DNA from 3 places in the Streptomyces sp. NPDC059534 genome. Region 1 is predicted to be linked to each of the others. Evidence: riboswitches for the same ligand, from Rfam matches in the RefSeq annotation. Region 1 holds a riboswitch; each other region holds the start of a gene.

Region 1 (2,195 bases):
CACCGTCTCGGCGCTGGCCCTCCTCATCAACCGGGTGGTGCGGCGCAGCGGCGAACGGCTCGCCTCGGCACGGGTCATCGCGGAGACCGCGCAGAAGGCGGTGCTGCCGATGCCGACCGAGCGGATCGGCGGGGTCCAGTGCGCGGCGCGGTACGAGGCCGCGCAGGCGGACGCGTTCATCGGCGGCGACCTGTTCGCCGTCCAGGACACCCCGCACGGGGTGCGGCTGGTGGTCGGGGACGTCCGCGGCAAGGGGCTGGAGGCGGTCGAGGCCGTCGCCGTCGTCATCGGGGCGTTCCGGGAGGCGGCCGAGCAGGAGCGGACCTTGGAGGGCGTGGCGCAGCGCCTCGAACGGGCGCTGGCCCGGGAGGGCACCCGCCGCCACGGACTCGACGCCTTCGAGGGGTTCACCACCGCGGTCCTCGCCGAGATCCCGCGTGCCGACGGCAGCGGTACGTTCGACGGGTTCGTCCGGGTCGTGAACCGAGGCCACCCGCCCCCGCTGATGCTGTTCACGGACGGGCGGCTGGACCTGCTGGAGCCGTCGGAGGCGGCGCTGCCGCTCGGCATGGGGGACCTGGCGGTGTGGCCGGACCGGGCCGAGGCGCGGCCCTACCCGCCGGGCGCGACGCTGCTGTTCTACACCGACGGCCTGTCGGAGGCGCGGAACGCGGAGGGCGTCTTCTACGACCCCGCGGAGCGGCTCGCCGGCCGGATCTTCCCGGGGCCGGAGGAACTGCTCGACGCGCTGGTGGACGACGTACGGCTGCACACCGGCGGAGGGGCGACGGACGACATGGCGCTGCTCGCGGTGAGCCGGCCCGCGACGGGGCAGCCGCAGCGGCGCCGGACCATGCCGGTGGTGCCGCCGGGAGGGCCCGGTCACCAGGCGTAGTCGAGAGGTGTCCCTGTGATAACAATTGACATAACGTCAGATCGAGAGGGTTTGGTGATCTCGTTCTGAAGGGGGGTCAACTCGGTCTATTCTCCCCCAATTCAATGAACGATCAAGAGGAACAGCTTGGAATCGGGACCCCCTGTCTATTAACGTTCGATAACGCAGCGCGGTCGTCCCAGCCGTCGCAAGAGGCGGCACCGTGCGCACGCGCCGAATCCTGAAAGGGAACCGGGGAACCACCACTTGGGGTGAATCGGGCCTTTCGCACCTGTGCGACCGTGTCCGTAGGAGACCTTCCTGCTCCGAACCCGTCAGCTAACCCGGTAGGCGAGAAGGAAGGAAAGGAGCGCCCCTCCGTGGCGTCCAACACCCCCGCACCCGAAGCCCCCTTCGATGCCTTCGGTGGCGGTGCGGGTCCCGCCGCCCCGGACACCGAATGGAACCCCACCGAGGGTTCCCTCCGCGCCGAGAGCCGCTCCGGCGGCCGGCACCGGGTCGTCAAGCAGCGCTCCAACTTCGCCCGTTCCTCCACCGTCCTCGGCGTCGGCGTGATCGCCGCGGTCGGCGCGGGCGGCCTCGCCACCGCGCAGGAGAAGCCCCCGGTCGCGATCTCGCTCCCCGACCTTCCCGACCTCGGCCTGCCGGACGCCCACGACCTCCCCGGCGTCGGCGACCTCCTCCCCGACGAGGACCCCGAGCCGGTCAGCGCGGCCCGCGCCAACCCCAACCCGCTCACCGCCGCCACGTACACCACCACCGACGAGCGGACCGGCCAGGACGACCAGGCCGCGAAGACCGCGACCGGCGCCGGCGACGCGGGCGAGGCCCTGCGCGCCCGCATCCTCCAGCAGGCCGAGCAGCAGCAGGCGTCCGCCGACGCCGCCGACAAGGCGGCGGCGGAAGAGGCGGCGGCCGAGAAGGCGGCGGCGGAAGCCGCGGCCAAGGCCGACGCGGCGGCCAAGGCGGCCGCCGAGGCCAAGGCGAAGGCCGAGGCGGAAGCGAAGGCGAAGGCGGAGGCGGAAGCCGCTGCGAAGGCCGAGGCCGAGCGCCTCGCGAAGCTCGCCGCGAGCTACTCGCTGCCCCTCTCCTCGTACACCCTCACCGCCTCCTACATGCAGTCCGGCTCGATGTGGTCCTCCGGCTACCACACCGGCCTCGACTTCGCCGCGCCCACGGGCACCCCGCTCAAGGCGGTCCACGGCGCCACAGTCAAGTCGGCCGGCTGGTCCGGCTCCTACGGCTACCGGATCGTCCTGGAGCTGGGGGACGGCACCGAGGTCTGGTACTGCCACCTCTC
Region 2 (2,195 bases), on a different contig from region 1:
TAGTTCGGGGTGGTGCGGATCTCGAAGTGCAGGTGCGGGCCGGTGGAGTTGCCCGTGGAGCCGGAGAGGCCGATCTGCTGGCCGCCGGAGACGGTCTGGCCGGACGAGACGGAGAGGGAGGAGAGGTGCGCGTACTGCGAGTAGTTGCCGTCGGCGTGCTGGATGACGACCTCGTTGCCGTAGGCGCCGCTCCAGCCGGCGGAGACGACCGTGCCGGCGCCGACGGCGCGGACGGTGGTGCCGGAGGAGGCGATGAAGTCGACACCGGTGTGGTAGCCGGAGGACCACATGGAGCCGGAGGCGTGGTACGGGGTGGAGAAGCCGCCGCCGGCGACGGGCGCGACCCAGCCGGAGGCCGAGGTGGAGGAACCGGACGACTGCGCCGTCTGGGACGACTCGGACGCGGAGTTCTCCGAGGTGGCGGCGACCGGGGCGGAGGAGCGCTCGCTGCTGCGGGAGGCGCGCTGGGTGTCGCCGTTCTTCTCCGAGCTCTTCGTGCTCTGGGTGCTCTTGGGGGCGGCGGCCTTGTGCGCGGCCGGCGCGGAGCCCTTGGCGCCGAGGGTGAGCTTCATGCCGGGCAGGATCAGCGAGGGGTTCTCGCCGACGACCTGGCGGTTGTCGGCGTACAGCTTCTGCCAGCCGCCCGCGAGGTGGTGGTCGGCGGCGATCTTCGACAGGTAGTCGCCCCGGACGACGGAGTACGTCTTCGGCGCGGCCTTGGCGGCGGCGGGCGCGGCCTGGACGGCGGCGGCCTTGACCTGGGCGGCGGCGGTGACGGCGGCCGGAGCGGACTGCTCGGCGGCGTGGGCCCCGGTCGCGCCGAGGAGCGGGAGGGCGACGACGGCGCCACCGGTGCCGGCGACGACGAATCCACGCGTGATGGGGTTGATCCTGGTACGGCGGTGCTTACCCTTCGCGGGCATGGCGAATTCCTCTCCGGCGCCTGCGAGGTGAGCTGTCGGGTTCGGGCGGGAGATGCCCGGCCGCATTCTCACGCGGCTTCACCCCAAGCCGTCCTGCATCGCGGGACCGGCGTAGTACCTGGGTCCCCCGCTCCTGCCACACATGGGTGAGTGAATTCCGGACGGTGGCAGGATTCGGCGGTCCGACCGGATTGACGGTGACGCTAGACGAGCGGGGTCGGCGCGAACAACCCACCGTTTTCCAAGGCCATTCCGCGGCACGTCATGCGGCTCGAATTCCGGTCACCCTGTGTGGATGACGGTCCCTCGATCTCCTTTTTCCGTACGGCAATTGCTCCGGGCCGTCGGCCACGATCCGTCACCTTTATGACGCTGCTCACGCGCCCTGCCCCATCTCGCCTGTAACCAGGGCGCGTTATACCTAACGCCTTAATTCGGACAGATCGCCCATTCCCGTCCGAGGGGGTGCGCCGCCCCCGCCCCGCCTGGATGATTGCCCCTGGAACCGATCTCGCGTCGGGCACCCGAACGACGACACCCAGGAGCATCCGTGACGCAGCAGCTTCCGCAGGTACCGCCCACCGAAGCGAACGAGCCCGAGCTGGCGGAGGTCCGCAACTTCCGGGACGTGGGCGGCCTGCCGACGACGGACGGGCGCGCCGTGCACCCCGGCCGCCTCTTCCGCAGCGGACACCTCGCCCACGCCACCGAGAGCGACGCCGCCTTCCTCGCCACGCTGGGACTGCACACCGTCTTCGACTTCCGCAACGAGGCCGACCGGCGGGTCGAGGGCGCGGACGTCGAGCTGCCCGGCGTACGGAACGTGAACATACCGCTGAACGACCCGGCCGACGGCAAGGAGTTCTGGAGGCTGGTGCGCGACGGCGAGATCGCGCAGCTGCGGGAGATCCTCGGCGACGGCAAGGCGGCCGCCAGGATGTCCGACTCGTACCGGAAGATGGTGGTCGAGCGGACCTCGGAGCACAGCCGGATCCTGCACTCCATGGCCGAGGAGAGCGTCCCCGCCCTGATGCACTGCGCGGCGGGCAAGGACCGTGCCGGGCTCGCCATCGCGATCACCCTGCTCGCCGTCGGGGTCGAGCGCGAGGCGATCGAGGCCGACTACGTGAAGTCGAACGACCCGCACCGCCGCTACAAGGTGCGCCGCAGCTCCACCGCCCCCGACGCGATGTCGCCCGAGGTGATGGAGCTGCTGAGCCCGCTCTTCGACGCGCGGGCGGAGTACCTGCGGGCCGCCTTCGAGACGATCGA
Region 3 (2,195 bases), on a different contig from region 1:
CTGCGGTGCGAGAACCGGCTGGCCGTCGTGGAGGGCGCCACGCACCTCTTCGAGGAGAAGGGCGCCCTGGAGGAGGTGGCGGCGCTGGCCACCTCCTGGTTCAGCGAGCACTTCCGGGGTCAGTAGGCGCCGTTGACGTTGTCGATGGAGCCGTAGCGGTCGGCCGCGTAGTTGCACGCGGCGGTGATGTTGGCGACCGGGTCGAAGAGGTCCATGGACGTGCCGGGCACGTGGTAGGCCAGGAAGGTCGGCTCGATGACCTGGAGCAGGCCCTTCGAGGGCGTGCCGGCCACCGCGTTGGAGTCCCACAGGTTGATGGCCTGGGGGTTGCCGGAGGACTCGCGCATGACGTTGCGGTGGATGCCGTCGTACGAACCGGGGATGCCCTGCTGAGCCATGATGGCCAGCGACTCGCGGATCCAGCCGTCGAGGTTGTCGGCGTAGTTGGTGGCGGCGGCGGGCTCGGCCTGGACGGGGGCGGCGGGGGCGGCGGCCGGGGCGGCCTGCGCGGCCGAGGCACCCGTGTTGGTGGCGGCGGACGGGGCCGGCGCCCGGCGCTCGGAGCGGCTCGCCCGCTCGGTCGAGGCGGCCTTCTTCGCCTTGGGGGCGGTGACCTTGGCGGAATCCCGACGAAGTGTCAGTTCGAGGCCCGGGTGAATAAGTGACGGATTGTCACCCACGGCGCTCTTGTTCGCGTGGTAAAGGTCCTTCCAGCCGGCCTGAATTCCCTTCTTGTGGGCGATCAGGGAAAGGGAGTCGCCGCTGACGACCGTGTAGGTGCGGGCGGCCGCAGGGGCGGCCGGAGCCTTGGTCACGGTCGGTGCCGCTGCGGTGGCCGCGGGGGCGGAAACGGCGCGGGTGGTGAATTCCGGGGCGCCGGACACGGGCGCGGCGCCGGCCACGGCCGGGGCGATCAGCGGGAGGGCGAGGGCGACTCCACCCGTGCCGACCAGGGCGAGTCCCTGGGAGACGGGGCGGCGTCGGGGGCGGCGGTGCGTACCGTGAGCAGGCATGACGGATTCCTCTCCGGCGCCTGCGGGGTGAGCTGTCGGGTTCGGACGGGAGATGTCCGGCCGCGCGCACGCGGCTGCACCCCGAGCCGTCCCGGATTCCGGGCCGGCGTATTCGTGGGTCCCCCGCTCCTGCCGTCGGGTGAAAGGGAGGTATTTCAAGCGGTGGCAGGATTAGGCGATCCGCTCGAATGGAGGTGACCGTAGGCCAGTAATGCGACGGATAACAAGAGGTCCGGAGTGGCCGTCGCGGCAAAAGGATCACTTAATTCATGGAATTCAAGATCGACCGGCTCTCCCGTGCGGCTAACTTCCTTGTGCCCCACGGGCCGCGCGGATTCCGGTCGTCGCGGTACCGCCCGGAAAGTGAGTCGCATCACCAGGGTCTCAATGTCCGAATATGCACGGTAAATCTGTTAATAGGGGAGTGGGTGGAAAAGCCCCTGTCGCTATGCGGGCACTCAAGGGCAAAAGTCGCAAAACCGACATTCATCCTGAAAGATGAAGCCACCCCGACCGAGGAGCCACCGGATGACCCCCGCCACCTCCCTGCTCAGCCCCGACGCCGTCGACCGCGAGGCCGCCGCGCTCTACGAGAGCGCCACGTGGCAGCGGATCGTCACCGACTGGGCCACCGACGAACCGCTCGCCCCGGCCGGCCCGCCGCCGGGAACGGAGAGCTGGCGGAAACTGCTGACCGTGCCGGTGGAGCGGCTCGTGGCCGACGCGCTCGACGCCCTGCCGCCGCCCCTGCCGGCCGAGCGCCGGCTGCCCGGCCGGATCGGAGCCGCCCTGCCGGACCGGCTGCATGTCTGGCGCCGCATCGGCAGCGCCGACCTGCGCCCGTCGGTCCACCTGGGCTACGCGCGCCTCGTACTGACGGAGTGGGGCTGGCAGAACGCTCCGTACAGGCTGCGCGACGTCCGCGGGGCCCGGTGCGTCTGCGGCGCGCTGCTCGCCGCGCACCGGCTCGGCCACGGCAGCGGGGACACGATGAACGAGGCGGCGGCCTGGATCATGACCGAGCTTCGGTCGCGGGGGTGGCACGACCTGATCGGACCGTGGAACCGGGCTCCGGGCCGTACCGCCGACGACGCCGTGGCCCTGCTCGACGCGACCATCGAACGGGCCGCGCAGGCCGGCCGCTGACGGCCCCCGGTGTGCCGGGCGCGCCGGGGCGGCCCG

The links. A riboswitch is a leader RNA that binds a small molecule or an ion and turns the genes downstream of it on or off. The one in region 1 is predicted to bind cyclic di-AMP.
Region 2: it holds a riboswitch for cyclic di-AMP, as region 1 does, so the genes downstream of both, ACFVZH_RS06030 (peptidoglycan DD-metalloendopeptidase family protein) here and ACFVZH_RS25445 (M23 family metallopeptidase) in region 1, are expected to answer to the same signal.
Region 3: it holds a riboswitch for cyclic di-AMP, as region 1 does, so the genes downstream of both, ACFVZH_RS08685 (transglycosylase SLT domain-containing protein) here and ACFVZH_RS25445 (M23 family metallopeptidase) in region 1, are expected to answer to the same signal.

What each region holds. Positions count from the first base shown of each region.
Region 1 is NZ_JBHWAQ010000022.1:135,967-138,161, forward strand. It holds gene ACFVZH_RS25440 (PP2C family protein-serine/threonine phosphatase) at 1-895, shown strand, start outside; cyclic di-AMP (ydaO/yuaA leader) riboswitch at 1,097-1,243, shown strand; gene ACFVZH_RS25445 (M23 family metallopeptidase) at 1,255-2,195, shown strand, end outside.
Region 2 is NZ_JBHWAQ010000004.1:16,778-18,972, forward strand. It holds gene ACFVZH_RS06030 (peptidoglycan DD-metalloendopeptidase family protein) at 1-923, opposite strand, end outside; cyclic di-AMP (ydaO/yuaA leader) riboswitch at 928-1,113, opposite strand; gene ACFVZH_RS06035 (tyrosine-protein phosphatase) at 1,474-2,195, shown strand, end outside.
Region 3 is NZ_JBHWAQ010000005.1:229,876-232,070, reverse strand. It holds partial or broken gene ACFVZH_RS08690 (hypothetical protein) at 1-126, shown strand, start outside; gene ACFVZH_RS08685 (transglycosylase SLT domain-containing protein) at 120-1,013, opposite strand; cyclic di-AMP (ydaO/yuaA leader) riboswitch at 1,018-1,201, opposite strand; gene ACFVZH_RS08680 (hypothetical protein) at 1,542-2,159, shown strand.